Regions from separate parts of the Vibrio aphrogenes genome, predicted to be linked through region 3. Evidence: predicted binding sites of a transcription regulator. Region 3 holds the regulator's gene; each other region holds the start of a gene.

Region 1 (7,728 bases), 960 kb from region 3:
GCGCTGACGTAAAGCCAAACTATCTTGCTTACCCGTTTGGAGCTCTCGCCAAAGATACGAATAATCACGTGCAAATAAATCATTGAGTGTTTGCTTGGCAAGCGATAAAGCAGCCGATGATTGCGACAAGGTATTGGCTCTTTCCATTAAGCCGTGCGCCACTTGTTGCTCGTAATACCAATAACGAGTTAAATACAAGCGGTTACCTTCAATCATCATAGGTACGGCTTGTAACCCTTGAGCTGAAGTAGCCAGCCTTATAATCGCATCGGATCGGTTGGCATAATCCGTCATAAGGGATAACCAATCTTGCTGTGACCAAGTATCAACCAAGGCGCCGTATTGCTCTAGCCATTCTGGATGTTGGCGAAACACAAAGGCTAGCGATAAACTTTTGGCTACGTCTAATTCATCTAACAATAAACAAATATGCCCACGACCAAATTCTGCACTCACCAAGCAAGCTAATAACGCCAAATGCTCAGCCTCATTTTTTGTCATCGATTGCGTCGCGTGTGAAGAAGTGATGATTTGCTGATAGATAAATAGCGCAAATTGCGCATCAATGGCACGTAAAATGCCAAGCTTTTCTAAGCCCATAATCAAGCTTAACGTTTCACTATCATCCCATGAATGGCTGGTGTTGGTCAGCGTATTCATCATACCAACTCCCCTTCTAATAATTGGTCAAATTGCTGCAACAAGGTTTGGCTTGGCTTAGCTTGAAAGATGCCATATTGTTGACCCACTTCCACTTGTGACTCGTCATCCTCGGCAAAGCCACGTAAAAACAGATAATACACACCACCAAAATGTTGCTGATAATCGTAATCGGCTAATCGACTTTGTAGAAAACGATGCAAGGCTAAAGCATAAATTTGGTATTGAAAATCATAACGATGCTCTAGCATAGCTTGGCGTAATTTCTCGGGATGATAATCCTCAACTGAGTCACCTAGATGATTTGATTTCCAGTCTAAAATGTAATATTTACCTTGGTGTTCAAACACTAAATCGATAAAGCCTTTCAACATGCCTTTCACATTATAAAAGCGAAGATCATCGGCCAATTGTGAGAGCTCATCATGGGTTTTAACCATTGTATTTAATTGACTCGCCAATAACGATTTCACCGGCAATAAAAATTCCATTTCCACCAAACGTTGCGTTGGGCCTTTGTCCGCTAAACGTAAATTTTGTCCATCTAACGGCGTGTTCATCACTCGGCTCACCATCGCTTCAATCGCCGGTAACCATTGCAGATCATATTGTTCACGCTGTAATAAGTCGGTGATAATTTGGCGATTACTCTCACTGCTCGCCGGCTCGGTAAATTCAATTTGTTCAAACACGGTATGTAAAAATGTCCCGGGACGTGCGCCACGTGGAAACTCAAACATCGACCATGGATTCCGTTCAGCCGCCTCTACTTGCTCAAGATCATCAGATTCAATCAATGTATTGGTGGTTAATGATGAGTCCAAGGCGTCTGAATCTAACGGTTTATCCACATCGACCGCAGCATCAAAAATAGATTGTAGAGAATGACCATGATGAGATTGCTTAACCAAACTTGAGTAGCTGGTCATGCGCCAATCTCGATCAATGTGCGCCGATAAGGTTTGCGCGCTCAACTCTGGTCTTGATTCAATATTAGGCAGATATCGAGCACTAGGTTGTGCTGGGATCGGCATCATTTCTACCGATGATGCATGAGCACTCAATTGCTGACACGCCGTTTGTAGAGCGGCGCTCGGTTGCGCTTGATGGTGCTGTAAAATGGCACCAATCGCACTTAAATGCGCGGTCGATTCGTCTTTTTTACTATTGCCTTTTTTCAACGGAGCTAAACCGATAACGCACCCATAAACGGCTCGCGTTAATGCCACGTACAACAAACGCAAATCTTCAGCTAAACGTTCTTTTTCTGCCAAAGCCAAGCCTTCTTCTGGCTTTGATAAATCTAAAATAGTTTGCTGTTGCGCCGTTTGAGCGCCTTGGCTTTTGAGGTTGTATTTCGCCACTTTTGCCGCTTTAAAATTATTGGCAAACGGCAAGAAAACGAGGTCATATTCCAACCCTTTGGATTTATGAATCGTGATGATTTGCACCAAATTACGCTCAGATTCTAAACGCTGGGTTTGCTCATTAATTTCCCCATCGTGCTGGTCAATATTATCAGCCAGCCAACGAATGAGTGCGTTTTCCCCCTCCAAAGATAAGCTCGCCTGTTGCAATAATTCCGATAAATGCAAGAAGTCGGTGACTTTACGTTCTCCTTCTGTTTCGGATAACCAACGCTGCGCAATCTGGCGCTGACTCATCACCGCTCGAATCATCGGCAACACACCGCGCTGCAACCATAATTGATGATATTGTTCAAACTCATTGGCGACATTTTCCCAAGCATTTTCATCATGGTTAAACTCGTCAAGTTGCTGCATATTTAGGGCAAACAGGTCACTAGCTAAAATCGCGCGTAACGCCGATTCATCCGTTGGATTGGCACACGCCATCAACAAACGTAAGACATCTTCCGCGATATCACTGTCAAAAACACTATCCCGATTAGATAAGTAAACACTGGCAATCCCTTGTTCAGCTAAAGCCTGTTTGATCAATTTGCCTTCTCGCCCAGTCCGCACCAACACTGCAATATCACTGGCCTCAATAGGATGAGCTTGACCTTTTTTATCCATAAAGTGCGCTTGATTATTTTGCGCAGCCGTTAAAATATGGTGAATTTGATAAGCGGTTTGACGAGCCATAACCTGGTTGTAATCTTGCGTCGCTACCGGTCCAGCATGCTCATTTTGATGACACCACAACCCAATGGCCGGTTGTTTTTTTCCATCAATCAACCAATGCATTTTTTCCGCTTTCGGGCTGGCTTTTACTGAGATAAAAGGAATATCGTCATCGTACAAAAAGGGGCGAGAATCAAAGGTAAAAATGCCATTCACCCCTTGGATAACCGCTTCACTAGAGCGCCAGTTGGTCTCTAAGGTGTAATGCTCCGTCACTTCATTACGCGCCTGAATATAGGTAAAAATATCCGCCCCCCGAAAGCCATAAATCGCCTGTTTCGGGTCGCCAATCATAAACCAGCCGGTTTGAGGTTGATGCAAATAGATCTCACGGAATATATGGTATTGCTGCGGGTCGGTATCTTGAAACTCATCGATCATCGCTACCGGATATAAACTGCGAATACGCTCGGTCAACAAACCGTCTTGATCTTGAATAATCGCTTGCTCTAATTGACTCAGTAGGTCATCAAACGACAATTGAGCTTGGCGCTGTTTGGCTTGTGCTAATAATTGCCGACAACCTTGAATCGCTTGGTATTTAAAGATCAAATCAAATTCAGGCTGATTATCCAATAGCTCATCAATAGCCACAAAAGCCGGGTGCTGGGCGATAGGACCTTTTTTGGTATCGGTTACGGTATTTAAGGTACTTTGTGCAAAACGGATCAATTTATCGCACACATTACCGTCACCAGTATTGTTCTCTGCCCACTGATGGATTTCATCTAACCATGCTGGTAAGCGGGTTTTATTATAAGGATTACGTTTGATACCAGAGTCATCAATCAAAGTGAACATCGTGTTGCGGTCTTGATTCCACAATGTTTTTACTTTTTCAATTCGCTCAAGATGTTGTTGATAAGCGGCAACTAAATCTATCTTCAAATTGATAGCAGGAAAACTCAACGCTGGCCCTGAAAGATAAGTACCAATTTCATTTAATAGTTGTTCTGGGGTTGCCCATAACGATTGAATTTGCGCGGCGAGAACCCTTGGTAAAGGATAAAAATGACGGCGCCAATAATCATTCACGACTTGTCGTTTCAGTTGGCTTTCATCCGTAATAAATTCATTTTGAAAGCGGCTGCCTGACTCAAAAGCATTTTGCGTAAGCATTCGCTGACAAAAACCGTGAATGGTAAAGATGGCGGCTTCATCCATTTGGCGCTCAGCTTGCAATAAGGTTTCAATGGCAAATTGTCGATTAGTGATCTCGGCCAAGAGCGGCTGCAATATCGGATCGTCGGTGGTATTACGAGCAAACGCAATTCTCGCTTCATGTATCCGCTGACGGATCCGTCCACGCAATTCGGCGGTTGCGGCCTCGGTAAAGGTCACCACGAGAATTTGATCGACCGTTAACGGCATCGCATGAGCCGCCCCATCTTTGCCATGACCAAGCAACAAACGTAAATACAACGCAGCAATGGTGAAGGTTTTCCCCGTCCCGGCGGATGCTTCAATTAAGCGAGCCCCATGAAGCGGAAAAGTCATACTGTTTAATGATTGCGCCATCAATCTCATCCAAATCTAAAATGAATTTATCGGTATTTTTTCGTGAGCACATTCTCACTTTGCGTAACCCTGGGTTATTTCCGGCCATGAAAGTCACAATCTGCGAGTCTGTTCACATCCTTTGGCATACTTTCAACATAGTATCCATGCCCAAGCCACAGAGCTTAAAAAAATATAAATCCAATAATGATCTACTCGGTTTACTCTGCCCTCAAGGGAGAAGTAACACTCAAAGTAGGCTGAAAAATTAACTGAAAAACAGTTACCTCTACTCTCCGCCGCTCAGCAAGCGCCCTACAATAACAACGATTTGCTGGCGGCTTTTCTTTTGCCTTTATTCCTCGGTTTTGCAATGCTCCAATAAAGGTTTTAACCAGGTTTCACCAGCCTGCAATAAGGTTTCCGCTAATTGAGTGTCCCATTGCTTCCAAACTCGTTGCACATAAACCAGTTGGCCTTCACCAGTGGTCCCAAAATCACTGCCAATAAAAGCTTTTTCCATCGTATTCAACGCGGCTTGCTTCACTTGTTGCTCTGTAAATCCAATCCATTGACCTTGCTGATCAAAACCTTGTTCAATGCCAACAAAAGCCGTTTTAGGTAAGAAGCATAACGGGGCATCCATTCCTTGATAATACGCTTGAACGAAAGATTGCAAATAGTGCTTTGCTTGCTCTTGAGGCAGTGAGGTGAACTGTAACTGTTGTACTTGACCTTTTTGCATGCCTAGCAAATAGGTGGCAGAGGAATAACCGCTGGCATTTAAACACAGGTGTTCGAGCCAATAACTTAATAAGTAACGACTATGAATCCCACCACTGCGGTAGCGCACCATTCCTAACTGAGTTTGCCCAGCTAACCAGCCGATTAAATGAATCGTCTGTGTATTGCCATTAATCTCTACATCCAACTTAATTGATACTTCGACATCGGCGGTTGGTTGCGAAACATAAGGCAATAATGCTTCGGCTAAAGGCGTCACATTCGCACGTAATTTTTGTGCGGCCAACTCACCAAAGCCCGCCATTGGTAGTTGCCCTTGTGCTTGATGAGACTGTAAATACGCTTGCGCACATTGCTCAAAGCTCGATAAAGATAATTGGCCAGATTCTTGCCCTTGCTGTTGCCATTGAGCCAATAAATGTTCACCAAACCAATAATTATCTAACCCATTCACGGCAAACGGCTCATCATCCATTTGCGTTAAAGAAATAGGATTTCGATCTAAATAGGTTTTGAGCCTGTGGTTGAAAAAATATTTCACCGGCAAATGCCAAAAACGCAATAAATCCACTAGTTCTAGGGCATATTGGTTGGGCGCTTCTGGCTCCAATTGACTCAAATAACAATCGAGCGGTTGAATAAAACTTACTTGCTCACTTTCAACCAGCCCTTGCGTTGCCTGTTTCGCCACCGGTAACCATTCTTTGGCATAGCTGGTTAAGGCCGGTGAGCGCCCATCAAAAGCCTGACTACTAAAAGGCACTAACGGATGTAAGTGACTAAAGTGAGAGATTAACGCTTGCCCTGATTCATCACTTGGCATTGTTTGATAGCCTTCTAAGGCATAGTTTTGTTGGCAATATTCCAGCAATTCAGCCACCAATACCGAAGGCTCTTTATGACTATTATCTTGGATCGAACGCCCCACATAGCTGATGTACAAATAACGTTGCGCAGAAAGCAATGCTTCTAAGAACAGGTAACGGTCATCATCTCGACGCGAACGGTCACCAGCGCGTGCTCGACCATTGATCAGATCAAAGCCTTCAGGGGCGACATTTCGAGGGTAAAGGCCATCATTCATCCCAAGTAAACAAACGGTTTTAAATGGGATCGAACGCATCGGCATCAAGGTACAGAAGTTGACTTGACCGGCTAAAAAGCGTTGACTCACTCGAGCATTCGATAAGTGATTTTGCAAATAAAGCTCCAACACTTTAGGAGAAATCTCATCCTCAAGAGACATCCCGGCATCGAGTAATTGTTGGCTAAGCTGCTGCACACAATCTCGAATGGTACTTAAAATGGCTTCCCCTTCTAATTCCACCGCAAAGAAATCATCAAGCATTTGCAACAAATAGTGTTGCCAAGTCACAAATTGTTGAGCGGTAGACAAACGATCACGATAGCGCTGTAAACGACGTATAAAGCTGGCCAATTTACCCGCAAGTTCCGCATCCATTCCTTGTACTTCATCAAAGGCAGCCATTTCACTCTCTGCCGCTTGGTACAGCCCCGCCGCTTCAGGCATGGCATAGCCTAACAGCATACGTTCAATGCCAAACAACCAAGTATTTTGCTTGTAGCTTGGAAGTTCAAATTGGGTTGCGGTAATTTCGTCTAACCCCCAGCGCACCCCAACTTGTTGAACCCATTGTGCAATCCGTTGATAATCATCCTCGTTGAGTTCAAAACGCTGCATCACCGCCGGAACCTCCAATAGTTCTAATAACTCGGAAGCCTGACAACGGCGCTGTGGCAATGACATTAACCGCATGAACGCTTGTAGAATGGGATTTTCTTGATCCACACTACGGTCAGAAATGGAATAAGGAATAAAACGCTCACCAGGTGCGTTACCAAAAACCGCTTGAATCGCGTGGCTGTACGCATTGATATCGGCCACCATGACAATAATATCGCGTGGCTTTAAATTAGGGTCAGCATCAAACATGGCCAACAACCGATCATGCAACACTTCCACTTCCCGCATTGGGCTATGGCAAATATGTAACTGCAATGACGTATCATGCGTTGAAATTAGCGGTTTATACTGACTCGTCGTGGCCGATTGTTGATCGTCTTGATGTTCACGTAGCTCTAACACATCTTGTTGAATGGCGTGTAATAAGGTGTCATTTTGACCATCAACAAAAGCATCAATTTCATTGGCTTCTAATTGTGAGAGCAAATATAAATTATCACGCCCAAGTTTTCCCATTGAGGCCAATAAACTGTTTCCGACCGCATCTTTAATATGCAAAGAAGCATTATTATGTAAAGAAGCATTATTATGTAAAGAAGCATTATTATCTAAAGAAGCCGTTTGTAAGATCTGCGCTTCCGATAACGTATTTTGCTCAATCGAGCCCTTTAGCCACTCTGACGTTTGCTCACTATGCATCACCTGGCGTGATTTTGCGGCTAATTTGGCAAGGTATTTACGATCACGCACCTCCCCCCAATAATAACGAGATGGGTTGGTAAACATCAGGTGGACATCAATATGCTCGCCGAGTGCGCGTAAGGCATCCATATAACGAGGAGGTAATGCTGTTATCCCAAAGATAAACAGACGTTGTGGTAACTGGGCTTGCTGGGTTAGATCTCCAACATAGTTTTCTAAACAATCAATAAATTCATCATAAAGATTGGCTCGATGATAAGGAGATTGTCCCAT
Region 2 (7,728 bases), 860 kb from region 3:
GTTTAGTTGCCTTTGGTCGTCAACATGATCTCACTGTGTATTGGTTAGGAAATGAAGGAAAGCTAGAGTGTTTAATTGGTGAGCCATTACAATGTGTCGAAACAGGTAACAAGATTAACTTTTTGCCGACCGACTTCATTCAAGTGAATCAAAGTGTCAATGAAAAAATGGTGAAGCAAGCGGTGAATTGGTTAGCGATCACCAAAACCGACCGCATATTGGATTTATTTTGTGGTTTAGGTAATTTTAGTTTAGCAGTGGCTCGTCAAGCTCACACCGTGGTGGGAGTTGAAGGGATCCAAGCCATGGTGGACAGAGCGAAAGAGAATGCTCAGCTTAATCAGTTAGAGAATATTGAGTTTTACCAAGCCGACTTGGAGCAAGACCTAACACGCGCACCTTGGGCTAAGCAAGCCTTTGATAAGGTGTTATTGGATCCGGCACGAGCTGGAGCGGCAGGCATCATCGACAAAATGGCCGAACTAGGGGCAAAGCAAATTGTCTATGTATCCTGTAATCCCACCACGCTTGCAAGAGATAGTGGTAGTCTTCAAAAACAAGGGTATCGCTTGGCTAAATTCGCTATGATGGATATGTTCCCTCATACCAGCCATCTTGAATCTATGGCTTTGTTTATTTATGAAGGCAAAAATATCAATAAAGCTAACAATCAAAGAGGCTTATCACGTAAGCCTTCGAAGAAAAGTGATAAAAAGCCATTGAAATTGAAATTATTTTAACGGCACATCGGTAGAGAAATAAGGCAGTTTCTTTACTTAGTTGACCTATTAATTATAGAAATCGATAAGCAGGACAGTGTAATGGTCGCAGTCAGAAGCGCACATTTAAACAAAAACGAACAATTTGAACTTGAGTCTTGGATTGAAAGCTTACGTCAAGATGGAAAGACCGGTAATAAGTTAATGCAAGTCTATCAAGAGTGTGAGCGCTTGTTAGAAAAGCATCCCGACCGCTCGATTCTATTGTGGCGTGGACGTGAAATGATCGAAATATTGATCACGCTCTCGATGGACAGACCAACACTCATTGCGGCGCAGTTATTTCCTGTCGTGACATCTGGTTTGTTGGAACGAGAAGTTTTGATTGAGACCTATGGCAAAGAAATCGTCAAGCTTATCGATGGAGTGGAAGAAATGGCCGCTATCGGCCAACTCAATGTTAGTTTGGATGCGTCGGAAGCGTCAGAACAAGTGGATAATATTCGCCGAATGCTACTTGCGATGGTGGATGATTTTCGCTGTGTAGTCATCAAGCTAGCTGAGCGTATTTGTAACTTACGTGAAGTGAAAAATGAGCCCGATGAGGTTCGTCAAGCGGCCGCCAAAGAATGTGCCAATATCTATGCACCATTGGCCAACCGTTTAGGAATTGGTCAGCTAAAATGGGAAATTGAAGATTACGCTTTTCGATATCAACAATCTGATATTTATAAGAAAATTGCCAAACAGTTATCCGAGAGACGAATTGTCCGAGAGCAATATATTCACGACTTTGTGACCAATTTGTCCAAAGAAATGAAAGACGCCAATATTAATGCAGAAGTCAGTGGTCGACCGAAGCATATCTATAGTATTTGGCGCAAAATGCAGAAGAAAAATCTCGCTTTTGATGAACTCTTTGATGTACGAGCAGTACGGATTATTGCCGATAAACTACAAGATTGTTACGCCGCGCTCGGGATGGTGCACACCAAATATAAACACTTACCGAGTGAGTTTGATGACTATGTAGCGAACCCCAAACCCAATGGTTATCAATCCATTCATACCGTGGTATTAGGGCCGGAAGGCAAAACCATTGAAATTCAGATCCGCACCAAGCAAATGCATGAAGACTCTGAGCTTGGGGTCGCAGCGCACTGGAAGTACAAAGAAGGCAGCTCAGCTGGTCGTAGTGGTTATGATGAGAAAATCACCTGGTTACGTAAGCTGATTGATTGGCAAGAAGAAATGGCCGATTCTGGTGAAATGCTGGATGAGTTGCGCAGCCAAGTATTTGATGATCGCGTGTATGCCTTTACCCCACGTGGTGATGTGGTCGACTTACCAATGGGGGCGACGCCACTGGATTTTGCCTATCACATTCACTCTGAAGTGGGGCATCGTTGTATTGGTGCCAAAGTTGGTGGACGTATTGTGCCATTTACTCATAAATTGGCGATGGGCGATCAAGTTGAAATCATCACTCAAAAAGAACCCAACCCATCACGTGATTGGCTTAACCCCAACTTAGGTTTTGTGCATTCAGGTCGAGCGCGCGCGAAAATCAATGCGTGGTTTAGAAAGCAAAGCCGAGAGAAGAATGTTGAAGCCGGCAAAGATATTCTGGAGCGTGAATTACAAAAAATCGGCGCGACCTTAAAAGATGCTCAACAATACGCACTTAAACGTTTTAATGTGAACTCCCCTGATGAATTGTTTGCAGGGATTGGCAGTGGTGATTTGCGCATTAACCAAGTGATCAATCATATTAATGCGTTAGTGAATAAGCCGAGTGCAGAGGAAGAAGACCAACAAGCGCTTGCGAAATTACAAGAGTCACAACAAGCCCATGAAAGCCGCCCACGTAAAGATGCGGTTGTAGTACAAGGGGTTGATAACTTAATGACTCATCTGGCACGTTGTTGTCAGCCTATTCCTGGTGATGAAATTTGTGGTTACATCACTCAAGGGCGAGGGATATCGGTTCATCGCATGGATTGTGAACAATTAGAAGAACTGAAGCATCATGTGCCGGAACGAATTATTGATACTGTTTGGGGACGAGGTTTCACCGGGCATTATATTTTGACGATTCGAGTTGAAGCATTAGAGCGTAGTGGCTTGCTTAAAGATGTCACGGCGTTATTTGCCAACGAAAAGATCAAAGTCAGCGGAATGAACAGCCGGACAGATTATAAACGTCAAATCGTGATCATGGACTTTAACTTAGAAGTCACCAATGTTGAGGTGCTGTCGCGCATTATTGCCCGGGTGGAGCAGCTTAAAGATGTACTGCGAGTGAAACGCTTGAAGTGATCCTGGATAATAAAAAAGACACTGCCCAGCTTGGTGCAGTGTCTTTTTTTTAGAGTAAATTTCATCTCAAATTGAGAGCAACATTGATGAGAACGAGAACAATATGACTCAGCCGATAGAACAACTTAAAGCCATCATGCAGCAATTAAGAGACCCAGAAAATGGTTGTCCATGGGACATCAAACAAACATTTGATTCCATTGTTCCTCATACGATTGAAGAAACCTACGAAGTGGTGGATGCGATTCACAAACAAGATTGGCTCAACTTACAAGAAGAATTAGGTGATTTGTTATTTCAAGTGATCTTTTATAGCCAGATGGCGAAAGAACAGCAATTATTTGATTTTGATGATGTCGTCCACGGACTGAATCAGAAGTTAGTTCGACGTCATCCACACGTTTTTTCTGATGAAAAAGTGGCTGATGAAGCGCAATTACATCAGCGTTGGGAAGCGGAAAAACAAAAAGAAAAAGCACAATTAGGCAAACAAGAAGAAAGTATTCTAGACTCAATACCAGCATCATTACCAGCTCTAGCACGCGCTAATAAAATCCAAAAAAAATGCGCTCAATATGGTTTTGATTGGGACTCTTTAGGGCCGGTTGTCGAAAAAGTACATGAAGAAATTGATGAGGTCATGGAAGAGGCGCTGCAAGTTGAACAGAATTCAGAACGCATTGAAGAAGAGCTGGGAGATTTGTTATTTGCGACAGTCAACTTAGTGAGACATTTAGGACATCATCCTGAATCAGCTTTATCTAAGGCAAATCAAAAATTTGAGCGACGCTTTCGTGGCGTCGAAACGTGTGTGGGGCAACAAGGAAAAAAATTAAGCGATTGCACCCTGACAGAGCTTGATCGTCATTGGGAAAATATAAAACGACAAGAAAAAACTAAATAACCATCTAAATAATCGCTTACCATTTGTTTTATATGGTTATTATTCGTAGCTGCTATTGGGTTGGTTTGGCTGAAAAGGCTAAATTGATTTGAAGCAAGAAATAAAATAACTGAGTGTGATAGATTTCACGTTGTAGCGGAAAAGGGGAGCTGGTATAATTTCATCCCATCCAGAAGAAATCCATTTCCCTCATTCAACCAACTTCAGGTTAAGCATGACAACAAATTACATTTTTGTTACTGGTGGGGTCGTATCCTCTCTAGGTAAAGGTATTGCAGCAGCATCACTTGCAGCGATTTTAGAAGCTCGTGGTCTTAAAGTGACTATGATGAAACTTGATCCATATATTAACGTGGATCCAGGTACAATGAGCCCAATCCAACACGGTGAAGTGTTTGTTACCGAAGACGGTGCTGAAACCGATCTCGACCTTGGTCACTACGAACGTTTTATTCGTACCAAGATGAGCAAACGTAATAACTTTACTGCCGGTCGCGTATATGAAGATGTTCTACGTAAAGAACGTCGCGGTGATTACCTAGGTGCCACTATTCAGGTTATCCCTCATATTACTAACTCCATTAAAGACCGTATTATTGCTGGTTCTGAAGGCCATGATATTGCGATTGTTGAAATCGGTGGTACTGTTGGTGACATCGAATCGCTACCATTTATGGAAGCCATTCGTCAGTTAGCGGTTGAAGTAGGGCGTGAAAATGCATTATTTATGCACTTAACACTGGTTCCTTACTTAGCGGCTGCGGGTGAAGTGAAAACGAAGCCAACACAGCACTCAGTAAAAGAATTACTGTCTATCGGTATTCAGCCTGATATTCTTGTGTGTCGTAGCGATCGCATGATCCCACCGAACGAGCGTAAGAAAATTGCCTTGTTCTGTAACGTACAAGAAAAAGCCGTTATTTCTATGAAAGACGTGGATTCTATCTATAAGATTCCACAATTGATCCGTGCTCAAGGGCTGGATGATTTAGTGTGTACTCGTTTTGGTATTACAGCGCCAGAAGCTAATTTATCAGAATGGGAGCAAGTGATTTATGAAGAAGCTAACCCAACGGGTGAAGTGACTATCGGTATGGTCGGTAAATATACTGAATTACCAGATGCTTATAAATCAGTTAACGAAGCATTAAAACATGCGGGCTTGAAAAATCGTCTCAGCGTTAATATTAAGTATATTGATTCTCAAGATGTGGAATCAAAAGGCACTGAGTTATTAGCTGGCGTTGATGCTATCTTAGTCCCAGGAGGCTTTGGTGATCGCGGTATTGAAGGTAAGATTCTTGCAGCTCAATACGCACGTGAGAAAAAAGTACCTTACCTAGGTATTTGTTTAGGTATGCAAGTTGCACTTATCGAATACGCACGTAATGTTGTCGGTATGGAAGGTGCGCACTCAACAGAGTTTAACGCTGAAACTAAGTACCCAGTTGTTGGTCTTATCACTGAGTGGGTAGACCAAGAAGGTAAAGTAGAAGAGCGTACAGAAGATTCTGATTTAGGTGGTACAATGCGCCTAGGTTCACAACTTTGTCACTTAGAAAAAGGGACAAAAGCGTACGAATTATACGGTAATGCTCAAATTCATGAGCGTCATCGTCACCGTTACGAAGTGAATAACAACTTGCGTCCTCAAATTGAGAAAGCAGGTTTGAAAGTATCTGGTTTATCGGCGGATAAAAAATTAGTGGAAGTGATTGAGAATCCAAATCATCCTTGGTTTGTGGCTGCTCAATTCCATCCAGAGTTCACATCAACACCTCGTGATGGTCACCCATTATTTGCAGGTTTTGTTAAAGCGGCGGGTCAAAACCAACGCGGTGAATTTGAATAATTGCCTGATTGGCAAACTTTGAAAGTAAGATGTAAAAGGGATACGGGTAGTGGCGTCTGTTGTGCGACTACCCATTAGTTTGACATTTATATTTAAATTGAACGAGAGGAAACATTAATGTCTAAGATCGTTAAAGTTCTAGGTCGCGAAATCATCGACTCACGTGGTAACCCAACTGTAGAAGCTGAAGTACACCTAGAAGGTGGCTTCGTAGGTATGGCTGCTGCTCCTTCTGGCGCATCAACTGGTTCTCGTGAAGCACTTGAATTACGTGACGGCGACAAATCACGTTTCCTAGGTAAAGGTGTTCTTAAAGCAATCGAAGCTGTAAATGGCCCAATTGCTCAAGCTCTAGTAGGCAAAGACGCTAAAGACCAAGCTGCAATCGACCAAATCATGATCGATTTAGACGGTACAGAAAACAAATCTAACTTCGGTGCAAACGCAATCCTTGCTGTTTCTCTAGCAAACGCAAAAGCTGCTGCAGCTGCTAAAGGCATGCCTTTGTTCGAGCACATCGCTGAGCTAAACGGCACTCCAGGTGTATTCTCTATGCCTCTACCAATGATGAACATCATCAACGGTGGTGAGCACGCTGATAACAACGTTGATATCCAAGAATTCATGATTCAACCAGTTGGCGCATCTACAATCAAAGAAGCTCTACGTATCGGTGCGGAAGTATTCCACAACCTAGCTAAAGTTCTTAAAGCAAAAGGCCTAAGCACTGCAGTAGGTGACGAAGGTGGTTTCGCTCCTAACCTAGAATCAAACGCAGCCGCTCTAGCAGCAATCAAAGAAGCCGTTGAGCTTGCAGGTTACGAGCTAGGTAAAGACGTTACTCTAGCGATGGACTGTGCAGCATCTGAGTTCTACGACAAAGAAGCTGGCAACTACAACATGAAAGGTGAAGGTAAAATCTTCACTTCTGAAGAATTCAACCACTACCTAGCTGACCTAGCTAACCAATACCCAATCGTATCTATCGAAGATGGTCTTGACGAATCAGACTGGGATGGCTTCAAGCACCAAACTGAACTACTAGGTAACAAACTTCAACTAGTAGGTGATGACCTATTCGTTACTAACACTAAGATCCTTGCAAAAGGTATCGAAATGGGTGTTGCTAACTCTATCCTAATCAAATTCAACCAAATCGGTTCTCTAACTGAGACTCTAGCTGCAATCAAGATGGCTAAAGATGCAGGTTACACAGCAGTAATCTCTCACCGTTCTGGCGAAACTGAAGACGCAACTATCGCTGACCTAGCGGTAGGTACTGCTGCAGGCCAAATCAAAACTGGTTCAATGAGCCGTTCTGACCGTGTTGCTAAGTACAACCAACTTATCCGTATCGAAGAAGCTCTAGGCGCTAAAGCTCCTTTCAACGGTTTGAAAGAAGTTAAAGGCCAAGCATAATTCATTGCGAATTAGCTGACTTTTAGTTTTGTTAAAACCATCTCTTCGGAGGTGGTTTTTTTATGTCACAAGAAAGTAAGAACGATGAGCCGTTCTGACCGTGTTGCTAAGTACAACCAACTTATCCGTATCGAAGAAGCTCTAGGCGCTAAAGCTCCTTTCAACGGTCTTAAAGAAGTTAAAGGCCAAGCATAATTCATTGCGAATTAGCTGACTTTTAGTCTTGTTAAAACCATCTCTTCGGAGGTGGTTTTTTTATGCCACAAGAAAGTAAGAACGATGAGCCGTTCTTACCGTGTTGCTGCTAACACCTAAGAGCGGGCAACCAACTTATCCGTATCGAAGAAGCTCTAGGCGCTAAAGGTCCTTTCAACGGTTTGAAAGAAGTTAAAGGCCAATAATTCGTTATTGAATTAGTTTGATTGATACTTTGAAATCCTCGCTTCGGCGGGGATTTTTTTGTTTTTAAAGATACGTTTCTCGTAGCTTGAGCGCTTCGCTTCTCGTGGCTCGAA
Region 3 (7,728 bases):
TTGGCACCTTCGCGGCCACGTGCGTCAATGAAATCACTCATTGCTTCTTCAAACGCTTCAAGTAGTTCTTTTTGGATGGTGTCCATGTCTTGCTCTGGTGCTTCCATCACACCCGGCCAGTTCATTACTTGAAATGGGTTGATGCGTGACTCTTCACCGGTTAGAGACATCACTTGATTAGCGGCTTTGATCACTTGTTTGGCAAGGTCTTCATTGATGTTGAGGTCGCTTTGCGCCTTGGAATTGGCTTCAAAGCGTAAGTGACATTCGACTTTACCGCGCGCTAAACGCTTACGAAAACGCTCACGTAAAATTGGCTCTAAACCACGAAATTGTTCAGGTAGACGGAAGTAGGTTTCAAGGTAGCGTTGGTTGACACTGCGGATTTCCCACACAGCGTTGCCCCAATCGGATTTGATTTCTTTGCGGGCATAAGCGGTCATGCTGTAGATCATTGAAGATTACCTAATCTAAATTGTGTGATGATTTTCTGAAAAGAATATTATCACAGTCTAAGGCAAGGTGGTTTCTTTAATCTCTGTGGTTTTATTAATCGTCGTTAAGATCGCTTTTTCACGACAAGATCGTTATAATCTTGCCCCAATTCTATTGCTAATTAGGTATTTCTTTATGTCTTCAACTTTGCGTCCAAATGATCGTGCCGCGGATCAAGTTCGTCCTATTAAAATGACTCGTAACTATACCGCTTATGCTGAAGGTTCAGTTTTGGTGGAGTTTGGTAATACCAAAGTATTGTGTAATGCCAGTGTTGAAGAAAAAGTACCAGGTTGGTTAAAAGGCCGTGGTAAAGGTTGGGTAACGGCCGAATATGGCATGTTACCTCGTGCGACTCATACGCGTAACCGTCGTGAAGCCGCTAGCGGTAAACAAGGCGGTCGTACTATGGAAATCCAACGTTTAATCGCGCGTAGTTTACGTGCTGTCGTCGATTTGGATGTATTAGGCGAAATGATGATCACGGTTGATTGTGATGTGATCCAAGCGGATGGTGGTACTCGTACCGCTTCTATCTCGGGCGCAAGTGTGGCATTGGCCGATGCGATTCAATCATTAGTGGACTTAGGCAAACTAAAGAAAAACCCAATGAAGTGTCATGTTGCGGCGGTTTCAGTTGGTATTATCGGTGAGCACGCTTTATGTGATTTAGAATATGTAGAAGACTCTGCTGCGGATACCGACATGAATGTGGTGATGACCGAAGAAGGTAAAATGATTGAGGTGCAAGGAACGGCAGAAGGAGAGGCATTCTCACGTGCTGAGTTGAATCAATTACTCGATCTGGCGGAGAAGGGCATCCAAGATATTATCGCCGTTCAGAAAGCCGCCTTGGCAAATTAAGTTTTTTAAATAGCTCCTCATTGAGGGGCTATTTTTTTGAGTGCAATTTGAGTCTGTTAGATTTATAACAGCTGAAATTGAAGATGAAATTCTCTAGGGACTAGAAGCTAGGAACTAGGGACCGAATAGAGATATTTTATGAAAGCATATCAACGTGAATTTATAGAGTTTGCCTTAGAAAAGGAAGTATTGAAGTTTGGTGAGTTCACTTTAAAGTCTGGTCGCATTAGCCCGTATTTCTTTAATGCTGGGTTATTTAATACCGGCCGTGATTTGGCTCGTTTAGGGCGCTTTTATGCCGCCGCGTTAGCGGATTCAGGGATTGAATTTGATGTGTTATTTGGTCCTGCTTATAAGGGGATCCCTATTGCCACAACCACAGCGGTAGCTCTTGCCGATCATCATGATATTGATACTCCTTATTGTTTTAACCGCAAAGAAGCTAAAGACCATGGCGAAGGGGGGAATCTAGTAGGTAATCCCCTAGAAGGGCGTATTATGTTGGTCGATGATGTGATCACGGCAGGGACTGCAATTCGTGAATCCATGGAAATCATCAAAGCCAATGCTGCTGATTTAGCGGGTGTATTGGTGGCCATTGATCGTCAAGAAAAAGGTAAAGGTGAGTTATCTGCCATTCAAGAAGTCGAGCGTGATTTTGGGTGTGCGGTCATTTCTATTATTAGTCTTGGCGATTTAGTCACGTATCTTGAAGAGCAAGGCAACAGTGCCGAGCAGTTAGCTTCAGTTAAAGCTTATCGAGATCAATACGGTATTTAATTGACCGTTAAAATGACTTTTCATCTGACCCAGTGGCTCATTTGGCCATTGGGTTTATTTTTATTTACAGTGCGTATATTTTTTTATACACCAAAACAAAATGACTATTTAAGGTAAATTTGTAGAATAATTGAGCGATTTTGATTTTTGTTACCTCGATTTAATCCTGAAAAATGAGTAATGTGTCAGCTTATTATTCCACCAGGTAAAAAGATAACAATATGAGTAATTCAAAGGTTTTTGGCAGTACTTTGATCATTGCCGGTACAACCATTGGGGCTGGCATGCTGGCACTTCCGATTGCATCTGCCGGTTTAGGCTTTTCCACCTCCTTGATGATCATGGTGGGGATGTGGGCTTTAATGGCGTACACCGCATTATTAATGTTAGAGCTTCATCAACATGCCGATTATGACGCAACCCTACACACTTTAGCGAAACAGTTTCTGGGTGAAAAAGGCAAATGGATTGCGACCTTTGCCATGCTATTTTTATTTTATGCGTTATGTGCCGCTTACATTGCTGGTGGTGGTGGTCAGTTTAACGCCAAGCTATATAACTGGTTTTCTCTTGATGTCTCGAGCGGTTTAGGCACCGTCATTTTTACACTATTAATCGCCTCTATTGTCACCTTTGGGACGCATTCTGTTGATCGAGTTAATCGAGTGTTGTTTACCTGTAAGCTGATCGCGATGGCAACCATGTTGTTTTTCTTAACCCCTAATATTGAAGCGGTGAATTTAGTCAACATGCCATTAGAAAAAGGACTGGTTGTGGCGGCTTTGCCAGTAATTTTTACCTCTTTTGGCTTTCACGGGAGCATTCCTGCGGTGGTACGCTATTTAGAATTAGACATGAAGGCCTTAAAGAAAGTGATGCTCTGCGGCTCTTTATTGCCATTAATTGTCTACATCTTATGGCAATTCGCAACCTTGGGTGTGGTGAATCAAGCGACCTTATCACAAGCTTCAGATGTGAGCTCTTTAGTGAATATCTTATCTCAAGTGATTCATAACAGCATGATTTCGCAGATTGTGTCTGTCTTTGCTGACCTTGCGTTGATTACTTCATTTTTAGGGGTGAGCTTGGGCTTGTTTGAATTTTTAGGGGATAGCTTAAATAAGCGACAAACCAAAAAAGGCCGTGTGGCGATCGCTTTCGTGACTTTTTTGCCTCCACTAGGCTTTGCTTTGTTCTACCCACAAGGTTTTATTATGGCGTTAGGTTATGCTGCTATTGCTTTGGCTATTTTAGCCATTCTATTACCGGTTGCTATGGTAGTGAAATCACGTCAACAGCATCATGAAACTCAAGCCTTTACAGTGAGCGGTGGTAAACCTGCATTAATATTTACCTTGTTAATGGGCGTGGTTATTATCGGGGTGCAGTTGTTGATCAGTGCAGGGGTGTTACCGGCGATTGGGTAATATCGGTATTCGTAACAGACCGCTGCGCTTCTCTAAGCGAGGAAAAGCACAAGCAGGAAAGCCGAGATATGGGGACGCTGCGCTAGGGAACCGAAAAGAATTATTGACATTAGTTGGTCTCGCAGCACAATCCTCTCGGCTCTCGGCTCTCGGCTCTCGGCTCTCGGCTCTCGGCTCTCGGCTCTCGGCTCTCGGCTCTCGGCTCTCGGCTCTCGGCTCTCGGCTCTCGGCTCTCGGCTCTCGGCTCTCGGCTCTCGGCTCTCGGCTCTCGGCTCTCGGCTCTTATCTTTATCGAGTCACAAGCAGCGTAGCGCCCGAATAACGAAACTCGCGTATAAAAAAAGCCACTGAACTTTCATTCAGTGGCTTTGTGGATTTTGGCTTGTTGTAAAACGAAAGACGATTAACGCGTACCGTAAACGACGATGGTTTTACCGTGAGCTGAAATCAGATTTTGCTCTTCTAGCATCTTCAAGATACGGCCAACAGTTTCGCGTGAACAGCCAACAATTTGACCAATTTCTTGGCGAGTGATCTTGATTTGCATACCATCAGGGTGAGTCATCGCATCAGGTTGTTTCGCTAAGTTCAACAGAGTTTGAGCGATACGACCCGTTACGTCTAGGAAAGCTAAGTCACCCACTTTCTGGCTAGTAATCTGTAGGCGTTTAGCCATTTGACCAGAAAGACGCATTAAGATATCTGGATTCACTTGGATAAGTTGGCGGAATTTCTTAAATGAAATTTCAGCGACTTCACAAGGTGATTTTGCACGGACCCAAGCGGTACGCTCTTGGTCTTCTTCAAATAGGCCTAATTCGCCAATGAAGTCACCTTGGTTCAAGTAAGACAAAATCATCTCTTTGCCTTCTTCATCTTTGATTAATACAGCCACTGAACCCTTCACGATGTAATACAGAGTTTCTGCTTTCTCACCGGCGTGAATCAAAGTACTTTTTGATGGGTACTTATGGATATGACAGTGCGATAGAAACCACTCTAATGTTGGGTCAGTTTGAGGTTTACCTAGAACCATAATTTGTTACTTCCTCTACAAGGCTTGCTCAGTGTTGAGTCATCCATCCTGAGACCGTCTGGACGGGTCACATAAAATAGGTGCTAATTTTCTTAGCTGTAAGACTTTTACAGTTGGTCTTAAATACTACCCCTTTCTTCATCGGATTTCTTGATTTTGATCGACCAAGAATGGGGTTTTTGACTGCCAAAATGTGTTCGAAATCACAGACTCGACAGTAAGTGTGCTCTCGCTAGCATTTCTAGTCGATTTTCCCTGTTTCGATTAATTGATGTAATAACGGTTGGATGATGAGTTCCATAGCAAAACTCATTTTTCCGCCCGGTACCACTAGGGTGTTATGGCGCGACATGAATGAACCATCAATCATGGCGAGTAAATAAGGAAAGTCGACATTTTTAATGCCACGTAAGCGGATCACCACAAAACTTTCATCGAGACTGGGGATTCCTTTTGCATTGAGTGGATTGGAGGTATCCACGGTTGGAACGCGTTGAAAGTTAATGTGAGTGCGTGAAAATTGTGGCGTTATGTAATTAAGGTAGTCATCCATTGAACGCACAATCGAGTCCATCACAGCTTCTCGTGAATGGCCGCGATCGCGGGTATCACGCACAAATTTTTGAATCCATTCCAAGTTAACGATCGGCACCATACCAATCAGAAAATCGACGTGTTTCGACACGCTGACCTCGCCATCGACGACGCCGCCATGTAAACCTTCGTAGAATAAAACATCGGTATTTTCAGGCAGATCTTGCCAAGGGGTAAAGGTACCTGGCATTTGGTTATAGGGGACGGCTTCATCAAAACTGTGTAGATAACGGCGCACTTTACCGGTGCCATCTTGCCCATATTGCTTGAAAAAATGCGCGAGAGCGGGGAAGTCATTGGCTTCGGGGCCAAAATAGCTGATGTGCTTGCCTTGCTCTTTGGCTTTACGAATGGCGATGTCCATTTCTGGGCGCGTATAACGATGAAAGCTATCGCCTTCAACCCAAGAAGCTTGAATGCCCATCATATTGAACATTTTACGGAAGGTTTCTGAGGTGGTGGTGGTTCCTGCACCTGATGAACCCGTAACCGCAATGATCGGGTGTTTTGCCGACATAATAATCCTTTATTGCGACTTAATTATGTCCCACAGTGTAGAGGAATGACGGCAAAGAATAAATAGGAGAGCGTGAGAGGTTAGTTGAGATCCCGAATCGATTTGATATCGACGCTTTCATGGAGCTCGGAAAAAACAATAACAACACTGCCAGCTTGGAGTTGTGTTTTGACTTGTTTGATTTTGGTCTCAAGTGTGGTTTCTTGGAGGCCGTAATCGGTTCCTTCTCGTAAAATAAATTCTTTGATTAAATTATCGAGTGTCTCGGGCTGAATCTCTTGCCAAGGAATGATCATGGTACTGCCTTATCCATTGATTGGGGTTATCGAGCCGTATTATAAAAAATCTCACACAGATGTTCAGCCCCAACCTTATGACAATAGAGATGGGTCATGGGTTGGCCAGAACGAGGAGAAAGGTCCATTTGATTAATGCAATGGACCAAATCTGATTGCTGTTGGCGTTCTAGTTGCAGTTCAAACTGTAAAGATTCACGATATAGGGTGTCGGGCAAATGCGGTTTGGCTTTGCGACGATAATAACGAAATTGCTCTAATAAGTGTTCCGTACGTTCAATCGCTGCATCAAGTTGTTGCCATTGTTGCTCTGATAGGGCGAGTTGGTGTTCATCTAACCATTTCAGTAACAACACCAAATTGACTTTGCCATGGTATTGGTTTTGTAAATGCAAACAAGCTTCTTTAATTTTGCGCACGCCATAATGTTGCAAACTAAATTGCCATAGGCGTTCAAAGGTGAGAGGCAGCGGTTGATATTGGGTCATATTATGAGCTTAAGCTTTCCAGTTCTTCCTGTAAGGCCATCCACTCCATCTCAATGTCTTCCAATTGAGACTTGCTGGAGGCTTGTTGCGCTAATACTTCTGTCAGTTTAGCTTTATTTTCATCTTGATAGAGTGATACATCGCCTAATTGTTGTTCGGCAGCGGCTAACTCTAGGCTTAGTTTGTCCATTTTTGCTTCGAGTTGTGTCAGTTTTTTGCGAATTGGTGCCGTTTGTTTACGTAATTCGGCTTCTAAACGCTTTTGCTCTTTACGTGCGGCAGCGCTGTTTTGACTGGGCTCGCTGTTGACGGGGTCTTGCGTGTCTTTTTTCTCTTGTTTTTGTTGTTCGGTTAACCATTTGTAATAGTCGCCTAAATCGCCATCAAAAGGCACAACCTGTTTGTCATCGACTAAGTATAAGTCATCGGTGGTGGCACGCAGTAAATAGCGGTCGTGGCTGACAATCACCATAGCGCCTTCAAACGTTTGCAGTGCCATCGTCAGAGCTTGGCGCATGTCGAGATCTAGGTGGTTAGTTGGTTCATCGAGTAATAAGAGGTTAGGTTTTTGCCACACCACTAACGCTAAGACTAAACGAGCTTTTTCCCCACCAGAAAACGGAGCGACTTTATCGAGGGCTTTATCACCGATGAACCCAAAGCTGCCTAAGTAATCTCGTAATTGTTGTTCGGTATGATTGGGCGCAATCTGCATCATGTGTTGTAGCGGTGTTTCTTCTGGATGCAAGGTTTCTAATTGATGCTGAGCAAAGTAGCCAATTTTCACCCCTTGTGAATAAGTGAGATCGCCACTTTGCGGTTTGAGTTCACTGGAGAGTAATTTGATTAACGTCGATTTACCTGCGCCATTACGGCCTAATAAGCCAATACGGCTGCCAGGAACCAAATTCAAACGAATGTGTTTTAAAATGAGATTATCGCCATAACCTGCTGATACTTGGTCCATCATGATGATTGGATTTGGCAAGGCTGCGGGCTCACGAAACTCAAAGCTAAATGGGTTATCAAATTGCGCAGGAAGGACTTTTTCCATTTTCTCTAACGCTTTAATGCGGCTTTGGGCTTGGCGTGCTTTGGAGGCCTTGTAGCGGAAGCGGTCGATATAACTTTGCATATGCGCCATTTGTTTTTGTTGTTTGGCATACATGGCTTGTTGTTGCATTAATTTTTGAGCACGTTGATTTTCAAAGGAAGAGTAGTTACCTGTGTA

The links. The regulator CRP, encoded in region 3, controls carbon source genes, mostly activating them, when cyclic AMP is high. The targets are predictions, from matches to a motif close to TGTGANNNNNNTCACA.
Region 1: recB (exodeoxyribonuclease V subunit beta) is a predicted target of CRP. The motif match lies at 4,367-4,382, and genes of this name have one in related genera.
Region 2: VCA1004_RS08645 (CTP synthase) is a predicted target of CRP. The motif match lies at 4,057-4,072, and genes of this name have one in related genera.

The regions. Positions count from the first base shown of each region.
Region 1 covers NZ_AP018689.1:1,790,872-1,798,599, forward strand. The annotation lists gene recD (exodeoxyribonuclease V subunit alpha) at 1-663, opposite strand, end outside; gene recB (exodeoxyribonuclease V subunit beta) at 660-4,325, opposite strand; gene recC (exodeoxyribonuclease V subunit gamma) at 4,660-7,728, opposite strand, start outside.
Region 2 covers NZ_AP018689.1:1,896,285-1,904,012, reverse strand. The annotation lists gene rlmD (23S rRNA (uracil(1939)-C(5))-methyltransferase RlmD) at 1-740, shown strand, start outside; gene relA (GTP diphosphokinase) at 822-3,038, shown strand; gene mazG (nucleoside triphosphate pyrophosphohydrolase) at 3,142-3,942, shown strand; gene VCA1004_RS08645 (CTP synthase) at 4,157-5,794, shown strand; gene eno (phosphopyruvate hydratase) at 5,912-7,213, shown strand; partial or broken gene VCA1004_RS15335 (hypothetical protein) at 7,286-7,408, shown strand.
Region 3 covers NZ_AP018689.1:257,443-265,170, forward strand. The annotation lists gene VCA1004_RS01190 (YicC/YloC family endoribonuclease) at 1-455, opposite strand, end outside; gene rph (ribonuclease PH) at 643-1,359, shown strand; gene pyrE (orotate phosphoribosyltransferase) at 1,498-2,139, shown strand; gene VCA1004_RS01205 (aromatic amino acid transport family protein) at 2,361-3,566, shown strand; gene crp (cAMP-activated global transcriptional regulator CRP) at 3,970-4,602, opposite strand; gene VCA1004_RS01220 (phosphoribulokinase) at 4,844-5,713, opposite strand; gene VCA1004_RS01225 (YheU family protein) at 5,794-6,009, opposite strand; gene VCA1004_RS01230 (TIGR02444 family protein) at 6,036-6,497, opposite strand; gene VCA1004_RS01235 (ABC transporter ATP-binding protein) at 6,499-7,728, opposite strand, start outside.